2 regions of the Enterobacter sp. K510 genome follow, and region 2 is predicted to be linked to the other one. Evidence: predicted binding sites of a transcription regulator. Region 2 holds the regulator's gene; the other holds the start of a gene.
The links. Region 2 encodes LexA, which represses DNA repair genes until DNA is damaged. Its sites were predicted from a motif close to TNCTGTATGTACATACAGNA; they were not measured.

Region 1 (7,671 bases), on a different contig from region 2:
TTTTAAGTTTTGCTGCTAATAGTCCTCCTGCATCTGGAGGATTCCATCATTGCTTTGTTAAGGCATCGGAACGCTTTCAGATAGATCACAGATTACTTATAGCGATTGCTGAAGTAGAGAGCAGTATGAATCCCAGGGCTATTGGTTTAAATAAACGTGGAGGAAAGGTTGTTAGTGAAGATGTGGGATTAATGCAAATAAATTCGTCCTGGTTTCCAACTTTGTCTGTTATGGGTATCACACGCAATGATTTAATGGATAACCCGTGTCAAAATATATATGTAGGAGCGTGGATTCTTGCAAAGAACATAGCATCTAACGGTGTGAACTGGGAATCTGTAGGCGCTTATAACGCGGGATTTAAAGGCGCTAATGCACCGTTCAGACTTAAATATGCTAAAAAGGTGTACGCGCGCTATCTCGTTTTAACCGGTGAAGGTTGATAATTTCAAATGAAACTATTTTTATTGTTTGTTTCACTTCTCTATATATATCCCCACGTATCAAGTGCGACTCAATTTGAGGGGAGTGTGGTCCGGGTGCTTGACGGGGACACAATCGAAGTCTTACGCGAGCAGAATCCTGTCAGAGTGAGGTTATTGAATATTGATGCACCTGAAAAGAAGCAGCCTTTTGGTCGCTGGTCAACGAATCAACTTAAGACACTTGTTGCAGGAAATCCCGTTAAGGTGACGTATCAAAATACCGATCGTTACGGGCGGGTTCTGGGTATGGTTGAAACAAAGTTTATCAATGTTAATCGCACTATGGTGATTTATGGTGCTGCATGGGTTTACGACAAGTACAACACAGATAAATCACTTCCAGACCTGCAAAAAGAAGCGCAGGAACAAAAGCGCGGCCTGTGGGCTGACAGTGATCCTCTTCCTCCGTGGGAATGGCGAATTAAAAACAACTGACGCGCTTTGCTTGTCCACCCCCTCCACTGCCTTAAATAAATTTAAGGTAGTGTCACGTTTAATAAGAAAATTGGAATTTTAAACTATGTTAACTGATAAAGAGAAACATGCCCTTAATAACTGTTTGCTTGATGATCATATCCTTCTTGAAGTTGAATTAAACGTTGTCACAGCAGAAAGCGCCGTACTTAGAGAACGATTCAATAGTGGTGGTAAGTTAACATTTTCTGAATTTACGGCGTTGCCATGTTCTGAGTCACTTGCTGTAAAGAAAATAACAGATATGAATGATATTCAGTGGCTAACAGCTTACGCTATTGTCAATGGGCGTGATTTACAACCTCTGTTTGAAACAGATGAATTTGAGTACCTAACTCTTTTCATTGATAGCGAGAATGTCACCTCTCAGTTTAAAGAATGGTTGATAGCTTATGATTTGATGGATGTCTTTCAGACAAGTAATGCAACGGGTGTCACCATTAGTTTTCCTGAGAGGCGATAAAGTTTATGTATATACATATAGTTCCGACTCTTTTTCACCTTATGTTAAACAAGTGTCACCTTGAATCAATAACTATTCCTGAACTGGATTTCAAACTTGAAGGCGATGCACTGTCGACTGGCCGGCCACACCCTAATAAAAATATTTGGGTAGGGATGATAAAAGGCAGAAAGGCTATCAATGGGCTTTTACTGAATACTGATAAACACCTCAAATCCTTTACCGCTGACTATCTGTGGGATATAGAAAACTTGGGGATGATTAAGCATCGAGTGACGACCTATATTGAAGATGATGAGTTTGATATGGTTTCACAAGATATAATGTTAAATGGTGGTTTTGATGAATGGAAAAGTCGAGTTCATTCCGCCTATGAAAATCTGGCTCCGGTAAGAATCCAGCCGAAGATGGAGTCCTTCTTAAATAAACCTGGTAAAGAAACACATGATGTGTGGAAGGAATACAGCTGGGGAGATTTTCTTTTGTCCAGAGAGGAAAGCCTGTTACTGCATACCATTCAATCAGAACGGTTGAATAGTGATTGCTCTATGTTCAGGCGACTGCCTTCGTCAGATCAGGCGATTATTATATAGGTGATTGTAATGGATTTCAGTAAAATTGATTTTACTCATGATTGTTTTGTTGATTTACACGTAGGTAATTACGGCTCTTTGTCTGGTCTGTTTTTTTCTGGTAAAACCGATTTAGCTACGCTTGAACAACTTTTTACTGATTCTCACGACTGGCAAAAATCTTTTCAGCGAGAAGGAAGACAATATGTGAAGGGTTTTGTTGATCCGGGTAACGTGCAATTCATTACTTTTATGCAGCATACTTTCGCAAAACAAAAAGAACTCGACGAAAAGTTTTTTCGTGAGCATGGTTTTTATGAACAATCGCATGACTTCTTTGATGTATGGTTTGATAACGATGTCAGTGATGTGCAAATAAGTTTCCCTTATTCAATCCAGGATGGAACTTGACCCACTAACAGACCTGACGCGTTTCTCTTGTCCAACCCCTCCACCACCTGAAATAAATGTCAGGTAGCAGAGGCGTTTACTCTAAACGGAAAATAATGATGAAAAAAGCACAGGCAAAACATGAGCTGGAAAATTTGCTTTCTAAAATTGAAAACCCTAAAAAGATTCTTGATGAATTAGAAACCGCACAGTGGCATTATATGGATCTGGTCGGTATTACTTCGAGCGGAATTTTCGATAGAAGAACTTTGGATCAAGAGCGAAATGAAAACCCTCACCTTCTTAAAGTAAACGATGGACTACCAGTTTTCGATGATGATCAATGTGCAGAGTTTATGTCGACTAAACATAATCTTTCATTACAGCTTTGCTTGGCATATGTATGGGGCCATAAATGGTGATAGCTAGTAAACGCCACAAAATGTAGCGCCTGAAGAGAGGTGTTAAGCGTTCGGAAATATCGCCTGAAGAGTTTGACCTGATATTGAAGAAATCATGTTTACACCATCACCTCATAGTCTTGCCGCTTTCACGGCAAGACTATAATGGCTACAGCCTCCACTCGTGCTTTGTCCCCCTTCCCTCACCTTCGACGATCCTCAACACCACTCAGTAATGCTTAAGCTGTTAAAAAACAGTCGATTAGGTAAAGTTCCAGATTCTACCCTTGCAAGAATTCCAAAAACTCCAATAATACTGGATATGTGTACAGTATTCTAAGGAGGGCTTATGCTCCAAATCCATTCAGCGGCATTCACACCAGAAAGACTTACACTCCCTCTTTTCCTGGAAAGATGCCAGGCTGGTTTCCCTTCGCCGGCAGCTGATTACACAGAGTCTGAGCTGGACCTGAATGAGTATTGCATACAGAGACGCAGCTCCACTTACTTTGTCCGGGCCATCGGCAACTCGATGCGAGACATTGGACTCCACAGCGGGGATCTGCTCATCGTGGACAAGGCCGAACGACCTCAGCACGGCGATATCGTAATAGCCGAAATCGACGGTGAGTTCACTGTAAAAAAACTGCTACTAACACCCCGACCGGGACTGCAGGCGATGAATCCCTCTTACCCTACTCTCTGGCCAGATCCTGATCATCTTCAGATTTTTGGGGTGGTGACAGCCTTCATCCACAAAACCCGGGGGCGAGACTGATGTTTGCTTTGGCCGACGTGAACAGCTTTTACGCGAGTTGCGAGAAGGTTTTCCGACCGGACCTGAGAAATAGACCTATTGTCGTTCTCAGCAACAATGATGGCTGCGTGATCGCACGCTCGAAAGAGGCAAAGCAGCTGGGGATTCGGATGGGTATTCCTTGGTTCCAGCTGAAAGCAATGCAGTTCCCAGAGCCCGTAATCACCTTCTCCAGCAACTACGAGCTTTACGCCAGCATGAGCAATCGGGTCATGGCACATCTTGAGGAACTTGCCCCTCGCGTCGAGCAATACAGTATCGACGAGATGTTTCTCGATATCCGCGGTATAGACAGCTGCATCGATTATGAGGATTTTGGCCGGCAGCTGCTCGAGCACGTCCGCTCCGGAACGGGGCTGACAATTGGCGTAGGGATGGGCCCGACCAAAACGCTGGCTAAAAGCGCGCAATGGGCGTCGAAAGAGTGGCCACAGTTTGGTGGCGTACTGGCCCTTACTCCCGGCAATCCAAGGAGAACGGAAAAACTACTCTCGCTGCAGCCGGTGGAGGAAATCTGGGGCGTCGGCCGCCGCATCGGAAAAAAACTGAATACGTATGGCGTTAAAACTGCGCTAGAACTGGCGCGCATGAACCCGACATTTGTACGCAAGAACTTTACCGTGGTGCTGGAGCGTACAGTGCGCGAGCTGAACGGTGAGGCCTGTATATCTCTTGAAGAGGCACCGCCCGCAAAGCAGCAGATAGTCTGCAGTCGCTCATTTGGAGAGCGCATCACGTCCTACGAATCGCTGCGGCAGGCTATTTGCCAATACGCCGAACGCGCGGCCGAAAAGCTGCGTGGAGAGAAACAGTTCTGCCGGCACGTATCGGTATTTATAAAAACCTCTCCTTTCGCAGTTAACGAGGTGTATTACGGCAATGTGGCCAGCGAAAAGCTTCTGCTGCCAACCCGCGATACCCGCGACATTATTAACGCTGCAGTGAAGGCCCTCGGCCGTATCTGGCTAGATGGACGTCGTTATGCAAAAGCAGGCGTGATGTTGAACGACTTCACTCCAAGTGGTGTGTCCCAGTTGAATCTTTTTGATGAGGTACAGCCACGGGAGCACAGCGACGCGCTGATGAAGGTTCTGGATGGGATCAACCATTCTGGGAAAGGCAAAGTCTGGTTTGCCGGGCGAGGCATTGCCCCAGAGTGGCAGATGAAGCGAGAAATGCTGTCACCAGCCTATACGACCAGATGGAACGAAATTCCGATTGCAAAGTTATAAAAGATTAAATCCGTCTGGTATGGGGGGGCCTCCCTGTGGGCGACCACCCCCAAAAAATAGGTTATTTCTAAAATCTCAGTAAACAACTAAATCGGAACCCAGAGGGTCCCCCGATTTAGTTATTGACTGAATAAAGGAATATATATAACTGCTCTGAATTATTCAGTGTGTTATTCCATTGAAATAAATATTAATTATTGTGCTGTATTTGGTTGTTTTTAATGTTTTATCCTGGCATAATATCATTATTGAAATGACAAATGAACGTCCATTGTGGATTCATTGTTGTTCACTTCCGGCACTGGCCATTCTCAAAGGAGAGCTAACATGTTAAATAATACCGCTTCCACTACCAGCAATATCAATACTGTTTCTTCTACTGTACCATATAAAAAACTGCGTCAGACATCACTTAATGCCCGCAAACATAATGTTGATACGTTAAATTTTAAACGCGGTATTATTAGTCTTGCGAGATCAATAGCAGCGCGTAATCTTTTACAAAACTTAATTGTGTTCAGCGATGACGAAGTTGAGCAGGACTGTTGGTTTGTCGCCGCAGGTCAGCGTAGACTTATGGCTCTTGATTACCTCCATCGTGTTGGTGCAATTGACGATGATTATCCTGTACGCGTTGATTTCATTGATAAAGCTGATGCGCTTGTAGTCTCAGTCTCCGAAAACAATGACCGCGTTGATATGCATCTGTCAGACCTGATCGTATCCGTCAACGAACTTGCTAATAATGGTGATTCAGTAGAAGTGATTGCTGCCAAGTTTGGCTATAAAGCCTACTATGTCAGGAAGTTGATGAAGCTAGCTAACATGGCTCCTGAGTTAATGCAGTTACTGAGGAATAATAAAATTTCATTAAATCAGTTAATTGCTTTGAGCATTACTGACGACCACGACCTCCAGTTAAAAGCATGGGAAAATTGTTCTTATGATAAGAGTCCGAAGGACTTGCGCCGTCTGGCTTTGAATGAAGAGGAACCTGTTAGCGATAACAAGTATATCAAAGTCGTTGGTATAGATGCTTACCGTGATGCAGGTGGTGAAATTAAACATGATCTCTTCACGCAGCATGAAAGTCATGGTGGTTATATTTTGAATCCGTCCCTTGTTCAGGAGCTGGCACTTAATAAATTGCAAGTGCTCGCTGAGCAAGTCGCTAATAATGAGGGATGGAGCTGGTACGGTAGTCAGGAGCGTCTTGAGAGTTGGGGGGATGATTCAAAACGTTATGAGTTCCCGCGACCTCAGCTTGAAGATTACGCATTTACTACAGAACAGCAGAATCAGTTAGATGCTATTTACGATAAGCTCGAAAATGTTAAATTTGCAATGGAAGAGGCCGAAGAACTCATAGGTGAAGAAAAATGGGAAGCCCTTCGTCCTTTATCAAAAGAGCGTAATGAGCTTGAACAGCAGAAGACCGAAATACTGGATGCGGCCGAGTTCACCCAGGAATACAAATCACAGCGTGGCGTCATTGTTTCAATTGGCTATCATGGCGATATTGTTTTTACGCGTGGGTTGATGAAGCTTGTTGATAAAGCCAGTAAAGAAAACAAAGCCGTAAAAGTAAACACTGATGGTACGGTCGTTCCTGTCACACAAGTTTCAGCTGCGCTGGCCAGATCACTGTCATGTGAACGCACTTTGGCAGTCCAGGCAGCTTTGCTACAAAAGCCGGAAATTGCATTGGCTCTGACCGTTCAGAAGCTTGCTCTGTCAGTTTTCAGCGCTGGTTATCATCAGAATCCAGCTTGCTTCACCATTCAGGAAACAACTCGCACGATGATCGAAGCCGCCCCTGGTTGCGAAGATGGTGAGGCAGTTAAACAGCTTAGAATGGCTAAGGCCAAGTGGTCCGAATCACTCCCTAAAGGTTGGGAGGACGATTTCACACTGTTGACGTCATTAGGAACAGACCAGTTACTCGAGCTACAGGCTTTCTGTGTCGCTGCTACGCTGGACGGTTCCGTATCTCAGTACGAACCCAAGAAGAAAAGTAATCTTCAAAAACTCGAATTTGCAATGAACTTCGATATTCATGAGTACTGGAAACCTTCAGCTCAAAACTTATGGAGTCGTCTCAAGAAAGAAGGAATGATCGACCAACTTACTCAGGCTGGCGTCAGCGTTAATAAAGACGAGTTTATGGCTTTCAAAAAAGGTGATGCAGCTAAGCGCGCTGAGCAACTGATCGAAGGAATTAAATGGGTTCCTGATTTTATGTGATTATCGAGGGGGGGGGGGCATGCATTTGCCGCCCTCTTTTCGCCGGGATTCACCAGCTGGGCCGATGATTGGCACGGTATAACGCTGGAAGATGGCATTGAAGTGGAGGAAGAATAGTTCATGCGAGATTTTTCAAAACTGGCTGCCAGTTTCCGCATGCAAATAGCAAAGCAGTGGTCAATCCGGTGCGGGTTATCACCGGCTCTAGCCATTGAGCAGGTTGTTAATGAGGCTGTTTGTGTCGGGTTACTTAATGAGCCTCGTATGCTCCCGGGAAACACGTTTACAGACTGGGCCAGTACAGGAAAGTCACCTGCATGGGCGGCACAAGCAATGCTGAATCTGCTTCTTAAGTCTGGCTGGGTTCCCGGAACTGAAAGTGAGTGGGCTGGCGTTGCAGCTATCCAGGTCCGTTCCGGGAAGTCATTGCCTGATGAAGGTTATGTTGAAAAGCTGTGTAAGCTCTCCCCTGCTTTGGATCGGCTGACTGCAGCTGGCTGGATACATGCCGCACTACTCGAGAACGAAATTTTCGTATACGAAAAAAAGGCGGGACCAAAGCGCTAAAAGAAAGTGACTCTTTTAAGTTACAC
Region 2 (11,824 bases):
GGTACTGAAAGCCGTGGAGTTCACCCCCACCGATCCGGCGGGAAATGAAGTCCAGATTGAGAACAAAGCCATTGGTATCAATTATATTGATACCTATATTCGCAGCGGGCTTTATCCACCGCCTTCCCTGCCGAGCGGCCTGGGAACGGAAGCCGCGGGCGTGGTCAGCAAAGTGGGTAAAGGCGTAACCCATATCAAAGCCGGTGACCGGGTGGTATACGCCCAGTCGGCGCTCGGGGCTTACAGCTCAGTGCATAACGTGCCTGCCGATAAAGCAGCGATCCTGCCTAACGCCATCTCCTTCGAACAGGCTGCCGCCTCCTTCCTGAAAGGCCTGACGGTGTTTTATCTGCTGCGTAAAACCTACGAAATTAAACCCGACGAACCCTTTTTATTCCATGCCGCCGCCGGGGGCGTGGGGCTGATTGCCTGCCAGTGGTCGAAGGCGCTGGGCGGTAAGCTGATCGGCACTGTGGGTAGTGCGCAAAAAGCGCAGCGCGCGTTACAGGCCGGTGCCTGGCAGGTGATCAATTATCGTGAAGAGAGCATTGTTGAGCGGGTAAAAGAGATCACCGGCGGCAAGAAGGTGCGCGTGGTGTATGACTCGGTAGGGAAAGATACCTGGGAAGCCTCGCTGGACTGCCTGCAACGTCACGGGCTGATGGTGAGCTTCGGCAATGCTTCCGGGCCGGTGACCGGCGTCAATCTGGGTATTCTCAACCAGAAAGGCTCGCTGTTTGCCACCCGCCCTTCCCTGCAAGGCTACATCACCAATCGCGAGGAGCTGGAAGAAGCCAGCAATGAACTGTTTTCGCTGATCGCCAGCGGCGTGATCAAAGTGGATGTGGCGGAAGATCAGAAGTTTGCGCTTGCGGATGCGCAACGGGCGCATGAGGTACTGGAAAGTCGCGCCACTCAGGGGTCAAGTTTACTGATCCCTTAAAAGAATTAGGGCCTCCCTGAGGAGGCCCATTCTTTTTTTAGTTCGGCTGTTTGTAGGGGACAGCACGATGAATTCGTTAACCGCGCCATAGTGCCAGATCCAATAAGTAAATCCTATGCGGTTTCAGCGAACTCGCCTCTGAAAAGTACGAGGTTGTGATCAACCACGCATAACCTTAGTAACGCCAGCGGTTATTGCGCTGATAATGCGGGATTTTTGGCGTTTTTATCGCCCGAATTACCCACACAATCGCCACTGCCAGCAGCAGCCAGGGCAGCAGTTTAAACATCAGCGCGAACAGCCCGCCGACAAACATTAACGCGGTGGCGACCACCAGCGCGGCAATAATGCCGAGCAGGGAAATTCCGGTCACCATCAGCATGACGAAAAATCCAATGACAAAAAGTAGTTCCAGCATGGCTCTCTCCCGAAAGACGTTTCTTTCATTCTTGCTAAGCTATTACAAGATTCATGCCAAAATTAACCTGCTGATATGAAACGAAAACGCCCCGCGAATTAACGCGAGGCGTGGTGAATCTGACCATTTTTTGGCGAAGTTTTTAACGCTTATCCGCCACCAGCGCCAGCGCCTGTTCCACTACGCGAATATCTGCGCCTGCTTTATGCGCATTTTCACTCAGATGGCGACGCCACTGACGCGCGCCGGGAATGCCCTGGAACAGCCCGAGCATATGACGGGTAATGTGCCCCAGATAGGCCCCTTTGCTCAGTTCACGCTCAATGTACGGATACATAGCGCGCACCACGGCAACCGGATCGGTATCCGCGCGGTCACGACCAAAGATCTCGCGGTCCACGGCGGTGAGGATCCCCGGATTCTGGTACGCCTCGCGGCCTACCATCACGCCGTCCATATGTTCCAGATGCGCTTTCGCTTCCGCCAGTGATTTGATGCCGCCGTTAATCGACATCGTCAGCTGCGGGAAATCACGCTTGAGCTGGTATACGCGCGGGTAATCCAGCGGTGGGATCTCGCGGTTCTCTTTCGGGCTCAAACCTGACAGCCAGGCTTTACGGGCGTGGATAATAAAGGTGTCGCATTCGCCCTTACCGGAGACGGTGCTGATGAAATCACACAGGAATTCATAGCTGTCCTGATCGTCAATGCCGATACGGGTTTTCACCGTCACCGGGATCGACACCACGTCACGCATCGCTTTCACGCAGTCGGCCACCAGTTGGGCGTTGCCCATCAGACAGGCGCCGAACATGCCATTTTGTACGCGGTCGGACGGACAGCCAACGTTAAGGTTGATTTCATCGTAGCCCCGCTCTTCCGCCAGTCTGGCGCACTGCGCCAGCTGCTGCGGATCGCTGCCGCCAAGCTGTAAGGCGACCGGATGCTCTTCCTCGCTGTACACCAGATAATCGCCCTTGCCGTGAATAATGGCGCCGGTGGTGACCATTTCGGTGTAGAGCAGCATATCGCGGGACAGCAGACGCAAAAAGTAGCGGCAATGCCTGTCCGTCCAGTCGAGCATCGGCGCGATGGAGAAGCGGGAGGAAGCGAATTGGGTGGACGGAGTTACGGGTGCCATAGCGTACATTTTTGCATCAATATGAAAAAGGGGCGCTACTATAACACACTCATTTCCGGGGTACACATTAGCAGACCGGAGGCATTGCGCCCCCGGTCCGCTTTAACTCAGAAGGTCAGGCTCAGCTGTGCGCCTGCGCCCCAGGTTTCGTTTTCGCCCACGATACCCGTCAGGTCAAGACGCGCGCGTTCAAAGGCCGTGAAGCCTACACCGCCGGTAAAGACGTTGCTGTCGTTATCTTTCACGTCTGCACGGTAACCGGCACGCACCGCCATCCAGTCCAGTGGACGGACTTCAGCGCCGACGCCAACGTACTGGGAGTTTTCTTCGCTCTTGAAGCCTTTGGTTTCCGTCAGATCGCCATCGGCGGTTACCGTCACCAGATCGTTATGCCATGCCACACCCGCTGTCACCACCGGGCTGATCTGGTAGGTGTCTTTGTAGTTTCTCACCTCACCGGTACGGCCGTTACGCACGTTGATATCTTTGGTGTCGATGTCACGGGAGATCAGGTTCTGCCCGCTCACGCCTACGGTCCAGTTTTCGCCGAAATCTGCCGCAATACCGGCATCGACGTTAAAACCATTGTCGTCGGTACGATAACGGCTGCTTTTGAAATCGTCGCTGTCGTAATCGTAAATGGAGGTGGTGTAGTTATAGACCCAGGTTTTCTGGAATTTCGGCGTTACGCCGATAGAAACCGGAACTTCACCCACCTGGAACTGACGGGCAACGGCGATACCGTAATCCGAGACGATAGCCGCGCGCCCGGAGGCGGTGGAGTTCAGATTTTCGGTGATTTCATCAGAGCCGTTTGGCGACAGCGCGGCATTAAGCGCTTCACCAACGGCCACCAGCCTGCTGTTCTGGATGCTGCGCAGGTAAGTAATATCCTGCTGATCAATGTTCGAACTGACGCGGGCATGCGCATGGGCTTTAGTTACGAAGGCCACCGACAGCACGTCGTTAGGAATACTGACGGCAATGCCAGCGCCGGCACTTGCGCGCGCGGTTTTACCATCAAGGAATTCCAGCTCATCCGCCAGATCTTTCGCGGCGCTCTGGAATTGCCCGATAGTGCCCAGCGGGTTAGCAATAATTTGCGCTGCGGTAAGGTTATCGACAACGTCGCTGTAGCGGTCGACTTTGTCATTAATTTCGTCAATCTCATCCTGAAGATTGTCTTTGTCGGTGATTTGCGCGCCCACGGCTGGCAGGATCACAGTCACGCTGTCATCCGGCTTTGCTTTGGCCAGCAAGGCCGGGTTAATGAGTGCGCCGCTGCCATAGCTCGCGGAAGCAACACCCGTACCACCCATTGCGTCGCCACGCGCTTCTGCCCAGGTATTGGCCGCTGACGCCTGATTTGCCACAAAAAAGGAGACAGCGAGAGTAACCATTGAATATTTGAATGTTTTTTTCACAGTTTGCTCTTCTTTGAATAATTGAACATCTTACCCCGACAGTTATCGCCCGAACGGGGATGAACTATTGCTGTGAACAACGATGTTAAATACGGCTAATTCAATTTAAAGGATGTTTTAACGCTGATGGTCTTATTCACTGCTTTCCCGTTCCGGTGACGGGCCTATTAATTTATAGAAGACGAAATTAATTTCGTGAAGGTTTTCCATCATGGGGGCCGAAAAACTGCGGAGGATGGTCTATCCAGCGATCGTCCCGCGTGGCGGCATAGTCGGGATTGAGCGGGTAATAAATGCGGTTATTTCTTTTATTCGCCTCCCCCACGACCAACAGGCGTACTTCTTCCATGGTGTTATTGATAAAGGTATGGCAAACGCCGGTTCCGGCAGGAAATCCAACGCTGTCGCCCGGTTCCAGTTTCCATAAATAGCCGTTAATCCACGCCTCCGGATTCCCTTCCAGCACATAGATAAACTCCTCCTCATCGCTTTCCGCGTGCGGATACGATGTGCGTCGGCCCGGAGGTAGACGTTCGTGATGGATACCCAGCCGCGTAAGCCCGAGTTTTCGGGCAAGAGGCGCGCCAACAGAAAAACGTTCATCGCTGTCCGGGTAGCCTGATTCGTCGGGACCTTCGAGATCCCGCCAGTGCCGAATACAGTCGGGCTTTTTCATGTCCTTTCTCCTTCATAAATAATGCTTCAGATATAGCACACCTGCGTGCGGATCTCGGCGTTTAAGGCAGAACATGATAAAGTGGATGTTTCCGCACCCGGCCACCAGAGGATGCCCATGGATAAGACCACTTCGCAGGAGATGTTAGCGCAGGCTGAAAAGCTCTGCGTGCAACGCAATGTGCGCCTGACTCCACAGCGCCTGGAAGTATTACGGCTGTTAAGCCTGCAGGAAGGAGCGATCAGCGCTTACGATCTGCTGGATTTATTACGGGTATCTGAGCCACAGGCAAAGCCACCCACGGTGTATCGTGCGCTGGACTTCCTGCTGGAGCAGGGCTTTGTGCATAAAGTTGAGTCCACCAACAGCTATGTGCTGTGTCATCTTTTCGATAATCCTTCCCATACGTCGGCAATGTTTATCTGCGATCGTTGCGGAGCTGTCAAAGAAGAAGCGGCGGAAGGTGTGGAAGATATTATGCATGGTCTGGCCGCGCGAATGGGTTTTGCGCTACGCCATAATGTCATTGAAGCGCATGGTTTATGTGCGGCATGTTCAGAAGTGGAAGCCTGTCGTCATCAGGGTGCCTGTCAGCACGATCACAGTATTCAGGTGAAGAAAAAACCGCGTTAGAAATAAGGTGGGAATGTAGTGAGAGGTTGGTACATCCTTGTACCTTTCGGGCAGGGTAGCTGTAACGCTAATTGCCGCAGAAGTCCGTGATTACCAGCGGTAATCGTGACGGGTTTCCCAGTCACCAACTTCTTTCTCAGCCTGGTCTTTCTGGTAGCCGTAACGCTCCTGAATTTTACCAACCAGCTGGTCGCGTTTACCTTCGATGACAGTCATATCATCGTCGGTTAATTTACCCCACTGTTCTTTCGCTTTACCTTTGAACTGTTTCCAGTTACCGCCGACTTCGTCTTTATTCATAATGATATCCTCATCGTTCGGTTTGAATAAAAATATATTCAGTATCCATCAGTTCGTTCGATTTCTGCTGAACGTGATAATTATTGTAGTTAAGGATATGTCGAAGCGGAGATTATTCGGAATATTTAACCATCAACGCAATAAAGCGCCAGTGAACTTATGAGAACCAGGTGCCGTGACGCCAGTGCCGCTGCCAGATCCACGCCAGCGTAATCCCACGCAGCGCCAGGAAGACGGTTAACGACAGCCACAGGCCATGATTACCGAGCAGCGGTACGGTAAGCAGCGTCAGGGCAAAACCGGCGGCGGCGATGGCCATACTGTTACGCATCTCCGTCCCGCGGGTGGCGCCGATAAACATGCCGTCGAGCAGATAACACCATACCCCCACGATCGGTAAAATCACCTGCCAGCCAAGATAGTGCCCGGCAAGCCGTTGCAGATCCGGCAGGGAGGTCAGCAGCGAAATAATCTGCTCACCGGCCAGCGCGTACACCAGCGCAAACGCCAGCGCCACTATCCCCGACTGCCGACAGGCCGCCTGCCAGACGCTGAGCAACTGGCTGCCATCGCGCGCGCCATAGGCCTGCCCGGAATGGGCCTCAACCGCATAGGCAAAACCATCCAGGGCGTAGGCGGTAAAAGTCAGCAGCGTCATCAGCACGGCGTTCACCGCCACGATGTCGCCACCCAGACGCGCGCCCATCACGGTAATGGAACCAAAGCACAGCTGAAGCAGCAGCGAGCGCAGCATGATGTCGCGGTTAAGCGCCAGCAGCCGCCGTATATTGCCGCGCCAGGCGGTCTTCAGCATCGCCAGGCTGATCCCCCGGCGACGCAACCCGCGCTGCACCATCAGCAGGCCGACCACAAAAGTGGCGTATTCCGCAATAACGGTGGCGAGCGCCGCCCCCTGCACGTTCATGTGCAGCCCCATCACCAGCCATAAATCGAGGGCGATGTTCAGCACATTGCCCACCACCAGCAGCACCACAGGCGCGCGGGCATACTGAATACCCAGCAGCCAGCCGAGCAGCACCAGGTTCGCCAGCGATGCCGGGGCGCTCAGCCAGCGGATCTCCAGAAAACGCCGCGCCTGCTCCAGCACCGCGTCGTTGCCGCCCACAATGTGCAGAGTGAGATTAATCAGCGGGGTCTGAAAGAGGATGATGGCGAAACCGGCGATCAGCGCCAGCAGTAAAGGTTGCACCAGCGCCCGCGCCAGGGCGTGAGGATCTTTTGCGCCAAAGGCCTGGGCGGTAAAGCCGGTGGTACTCATGCGCAGAAAAAGCAGCAGCATAAACAGGAAGCTGGTGGCCATGGCGCCAACCGCCACGCCGCCCAGATAAACCGGGCTGTCGAGATGACCAATGACTGCGGTATCCACTAGCCCCAACAGCGGCACGGTGATATTGGAAAAAATCATCGGCAGCGCAAGACGCCACAACGCTTTGTCGGAAGTCGTCAGAAAGGCCACGTTGAATTACCAGAAGGGAAACGGACGCGCGGCGGCAATCATGATGTTGCCGCCGCGTGGAAAGAAGAGATTAGAGCCACTCACCGTTGCGGATCACGCCGACGGCCAGCCCTTCGATGGTGAAACTCTGCTCGCGCAGGTCAACCACGATAGGAGAAAACTCGCTGTTTTCCGGCAGCAGCTGCACGGTATTACCCTGACGCTTCAGCCGCTTAACGGTCACTTCATCGTCAATACGCGCGACCACGACCTGGCCGTTGCGGGCTTCCTGGGTTTTGTGCACCGCCAGCAGATCGCCGTCCATAATGCCGATATCTTTCATCGACATGCCGCTAACGCGCAGCAGGAAGTCTGCATTGGGTTTAAAGAGATTGGGATCGACCTGATAATGGCCTTCAATGTGTTGCTGCGCCAGCAGCGGTTCACCTGCCGCGACACGCCCGACCAGCGGCAGTCCGTCAACATCTTCAAGCAGTAAACGAATACCGCGGGACGCGCCGGAAACGATCTCCAGTACGCCTTTGCGCGCCAGCGCTTTCAGGTGTTCCTCAGCCGCGTTCGGGGAACGGAACCCCAAGCGCTGCGCGATCTCCGCACGCGTCGGCGGCATGCCTGTCTGGCTGATGTGATCCCGAATGAGATCAAACACCTCTTGCTGCCTGGCCGTTAAAGCTTTCATACCGCCCCCTGGTTGCATATACAGTTATGCTGTGAGTATATACAGGCAAAGTAAAATTTGGAATCGAATTTTGAGCAAAACAGCGGAGTTTGTCGATTTATGCGAGCATTATCGATAATGCGACCACAACAGCATGCCCCAGGTGGCGAGCGCCAGCAGGATGGACATCAGCACCGCCGCCGAGCCCATATCCTTTGCGCGCCCGGAAAGTTCATGAAAATCCGTGCCGATACGGTCCACCACCGCTTCAATCGCGCTGTTCAGAATTTCCACTATCATTACCAGCGCTACCGAGCCGATCAGCAGCACGCGCGTGATAGCGTCCACGTCCAGCCAGCAGGCAATGGCAATCGCCAGGATCACCGCTACCGCTTCCTGACGAAACGCCGCTTCGTTGATCCAGGCGGCGCGAACGCCTTTCCAGGAGTACCCTGCTGCTTTTATGATGCGAGTAAACCCAGTGGTATTATTGGCCATCAAAAGAACCTTTTTATGTAATTAGCGTCAATGTCTATGCAAGCAGACCTTGGTACAACAGAATTTACGCGCGCTTTCTGATATTCTTGCGGCGCAACAGGATTATTAACCAGAGGCTTCACATCGTATATGTCCGGCTGGCCACGAATTTACTACAAATTACTTAATTTACCATTAGGCGCGTTGGTAAAAAGCAAGCCCATTCCGGCAGAACCTGCCCAGGAACTGGGACTTGATACCTCACGCCCTATTATGTACGTCTTACCGTACAACTCGAAGGCAGATTTACTGACCCTGCGCGCGCAGTGTCTGGCAAACGATCTGCCCGATCCGCTGGAGCCACTCGAAATCGACGGCACGCTGCTGCCGCGCTATATCTTTATTCACAGCGGGCCCCGCGTGTTCACCTGGTACACGCCGAAGGAAGAGTCGATCAAGCTGTTCCATGATTACCTCGATCTGCACCGCAGCCACCCCGATCTGGACGTGCAAATGGTACCGGTGTCGGTGATGTTTGGCCGCTCGCCGGGTCGAGAGAAAGGCGAGGTCAACCCGCCGCTGCGTATGCTGAACGGCGTACAGAAATTCTTTGCTATCTCCTGGCTGGGACGCGACAGCTTTGTGCGCTTCTCGCCGCCGGTTTCGCTGCGCCGCATGGCCACCGAACATGGCACTGACAAAATTATCGCCCAGAAACTGGCGCGTGTCGCGCGGATGCATTTTGCCCGCCAGCGTCTGGCCGCGGTCGGCCCGCGCCTGCCTGCGCGTCAGGATCTGTTCAATAAATTGCTGGCCTCAAAAGCCATTGCCCGCGCGGTGGAAGACGAAGCGCGCAGCAAAAAGATCTCCCATGAAAAGGCACAGCAAAATGCCGTCGCCCTGATGGAAGAGATTGCGGCGAACTTCTCCTATGAAATGATCCGCGTCTCTGACCGCATTCTGAGCTTTACCTGGAACCGGCTGTATCAGGGGATCAACGTCCACAACGCCGAGCGCGTGCGTCAGTTGGCCCACGACGGTCACGAGATCGTCTATGTGCCCTGCCACCGCAGCCACATGGATTATCTGCTGCTCTCCTACGTGCTTTACCACCAGGGGCTGGTGCCGCCGCATATCGCCGCCGGTATTAACCTGAACTTCTGGCCCGCCGGGCCGATTTTCCGCCGCCTGGGCGCGTTCTTTATCCGTCGTACCTTCAAGGGCAACAAGCTCTATTCCACGGTGTTCCGTGAGTATCTCGGCGAGCTGTTCAGCCGGGGTTATTCGGTGGAGTACTTTGTGGAAGGCGGTCGTTCCCGTACCGGGCGTCTGCTCGATCCGAAGACCGGCACCCTGTCGATGACCCTTCAGGCGATGTTACGCGGCGGCACCCGTCCTATTACGTTAGTGCCGATTTACATCGGCTACGAGCACGTGATGGAAGTGGGCACTTACGCCAAAGAGCTGCGCGGCGCGACCAAAGAGAAAGAGAACCTGATGCAGATGGTGCGTGGCTTAAGCAAGCTGCGTAATCTGGGCCAGGGTTATGTGAACTTTGGCGAGCCGATCCCGCTGAACGCGTATCTCAATCAGCATGTGCCGGAGTGGCGCGAAGCGATCGATCCTATTGAAGCGGTGCGCCCGGCGTGGCTGACGCCGACGGTGAATACCATCGCCGCCGAGCTGATGGTGCGCATTAACAACGCCGGTGCGGCGAACGCCATGAACCTGTGTTCGACGGCGCTGCTGGCGTCACGCCAGCGTTCGCTGACCCGCGAACAGCTGACCGAGCAGCTGGATTGTTATCTGGATCTGCTGCGCAATGCGCCTTATTCAGAAGACGCCACCGTTCCGGCCAGCACCGCGTCCGGGCTTATCGATCACGCGCTGCAAATGAACAAGTTTGAAGTCGAGAAAGATACCATCGGCGACATCATCATTCTGCCGCGCGAGCAGGCGGTGCTGATGACCTACTATCGTAACAACATCGCGCATATGCTGGTTCTGCCTTCCCTGATGGCGGCTATCATTACCCAGCATCGCCATATCTCCCGCGAGGAGATGCTGCGTCATGTTGAAGCGCTGTATCCAATGCTGAAAGCCGAGCTGTTCCTGCGCTGGGAAAAAGAGGCGTTAGGAGAGGTACTGGATACCCTGACCACCGAACTGCTGCGCCAGGGGCTGATCATTGATAAAGACGATCGTCTGCATATCAATCCGTCACGCTCCCGCACGCTGCAACTGCTGGCGGCCGGCGCCCGTGAAACGCTGCAACGCTATGCCATCACCTTCTGGCTGCTGAGCGCGAACCCGTCCATCAACCGCAGTACGCTGGAAAAAGAGAGCCGCACGCTGGCGCAGCGTCTGTCGGTGCTGCACGGTATTAACGCGCCGGAGTTCTTCGATAAGGCGGTGTTCAGTACGCTGGTGCTGACGCTGCGTGACGAGGGTTATATCAGCGATACGGGGGATGCGGATCCGGCGAAAACCTTGCAGGTTTATCAGCTGCTCGCCGATCTGGTGACCTCTGATGTGCGCTTAACGATTGAGAGCGCAACCAGTCAGACGGACGCGGTATAACGTAATGCCCGGCGGCGCTTGCTTGCCGGGCCTACAAACACGCACAGAATCACAGGCCAGGTAAGGCGTCACCGCCTCCCGGCCTTTTTTATTTACAGCAGATAACTCACCGCCAGCCCTAAAAACAGCGCCAGACCCACGTAGTTATTGTTCATAAAGGCTTTAAAGCAGGCCTCGCGTTCGCGGTTCACCACCAGCCACTGCTGATAGATAAAGAGCGCACCAGCTACTGCTATCGACGCATAGTAAGGCCAGCCCAGCCCATTCAGCCAGCCGACGGCGGTCATCAGCGCCAGCACTATTACCTGCAACAGGCCGACGATCAGTTTGTCGTGACGCCCGAACAGAATGGCCGTCGATTTGACGCCGATTTTCAGATCGTCATCGCGGTCAACCATCGCATAGAGCGTGTCATAGGCCACTGCCCATAAGACGTTGGCGACAAACATCAGCCAGCAGCTCAGTGGTAAGGACTCACTCACCGCTGCAAACGCCATGGGTATGGACCAGCCAAAGGCCGCGCCCAGCACCACCTGCGGTAAGTGGGTGTAGCGTTTCATAAACGGATAAACCCAGGCCAGCGCCAGCGCCGCCACCGAGAGCGCAATGGTCATCAGGTTCAGGGTCAGCACCAGCACAAAGGCCAGCAGCACCAGCACCACAAACAGCGTGCGCGCCTCTTTTTCCGTTACCGCGCCGCTGGGCATCGGACGGTTTGCCGTGCGCTTCACGTGGCCGTCGATTTTACGGTCGGCATAATCGTTCACCACGCAGCCCGCCGCGCGCATCAGCCAGACGCCCGCGACAAATACCGCCAGGATCCACAGCGGCGGCACGCCCGGCGTGGCGACCCATAACGCCCACAGCGTGGGCCATAACAGTAACAGCGCGCCGATGGGTTTATCGGTGCGCATTAAGCGGTGAAAGGCCAGCAGCTTATCCTGAGTGAGACTCCACTCCATTTTATCTTCCTCTTAGTACAACGGCGATGCCGGCAAAAACAGTTCCGTCAGCAGTAACGGCTTCCCGCCCAGACGCAGACGGGAGCGGCGTCCCCACAGCGTATCCTCACGCCCAATTTCAATAAAGTCACGGGT

Region 1: umuD (translesion error-prone DNA polymerase V autoproteolytic subunit) is a predicted target of LexA. The motif match lies at 3,100-3,119, and genes of this name have one in related genera.

What each region holds. Positions count from the first base shown of each region.
Region 1 is NZ_JBNRLQ010000010.1:148,109-155,779, reverse strand. Features, by position in the region: gene ACQUTD_RS17690 (lytic transglycosylase domain-containing protein) at 1-443, shown strand, start outside; gene ACQUTD_RS17685 (thermonuclease family protein) at 453-920, shown strand; gene ACQUTD_RS17680 (hypothetical protein) at 1,006-1,422, shown strand; gene ACQUTD_RS17675 (DUF6012 family protein) at 1,428-2,015, shown strand; gene ACQUTD_RS17670 (hypothetical protein) at 2,025-2,405, shown strand; gene ACQUTD_RS17665 (hypothetical protein) at 2,501-2,806, shown strand; gene umuD (translesion error-prone DNA polymerase V autoproteolytic subunit) at 3,135-3,563, shown strand; gene ACQUTD_RS17655 (Y-family DNA polymerase) at 3,563-4,834, shown strand; gene ACQUTD_RS17650 (ParB/RepB/Spo0J family partition protein) at 5,162-7,078, shown strand; gene ACQUTD_RS17645 (hypothetical protein) at 7,199-7,645, shown strand.
Region 2 is NZ_JBNRLQ010000009.1:31,842-43,665, reverse strand. Features, by position in the region: gene ACQUTD_RS16085 (NADPH:quinone reductase) at 1-943, shown strand, start outside; gene pspG (envelope stress response protein PspG) at 1,119-1,361, opposite strand; gene dusA (tRNA dihydrouridine(20/20a) synthase DusA) at 1,504-2,502, opposite strand; gene ACQUTD_RS16070 (conjugal transfer protein TraF) at 2,610-3,902, opposite strand; gene ACQUTD_RS16065 (cupin domain-containing protein) at 4,114-4,602, opposite strand; gene zur (zinc uptake transcriptional repressor Zur) at 4,720-5,235, shown strand; gene ACQUTD_RS16055 (CsbD family protein) at 5,326-5,535, opposite strand; gene dinF (MATE family efflux transporter DinF) at 5,693-7,012, opposite strand; gene lexA (transcriptional repressor LexA) at 7,083-7,691, opposite strand; gene ACQUTD_RS16040 (diacylglycerol kinase) at 7,800-8,168, opposite strand; gene plsB (glycerol-3-phosphate 1-O-acyltransferase PlsB) at 8,298-10,727, shown strand; gene ubiA (4-hydroxybenzoate octaprenyltransferase) at 10,820-11,689, opposite strand; gene ubiC (chorismate lyase) at 11,702-11,824, opposite strand, start outside.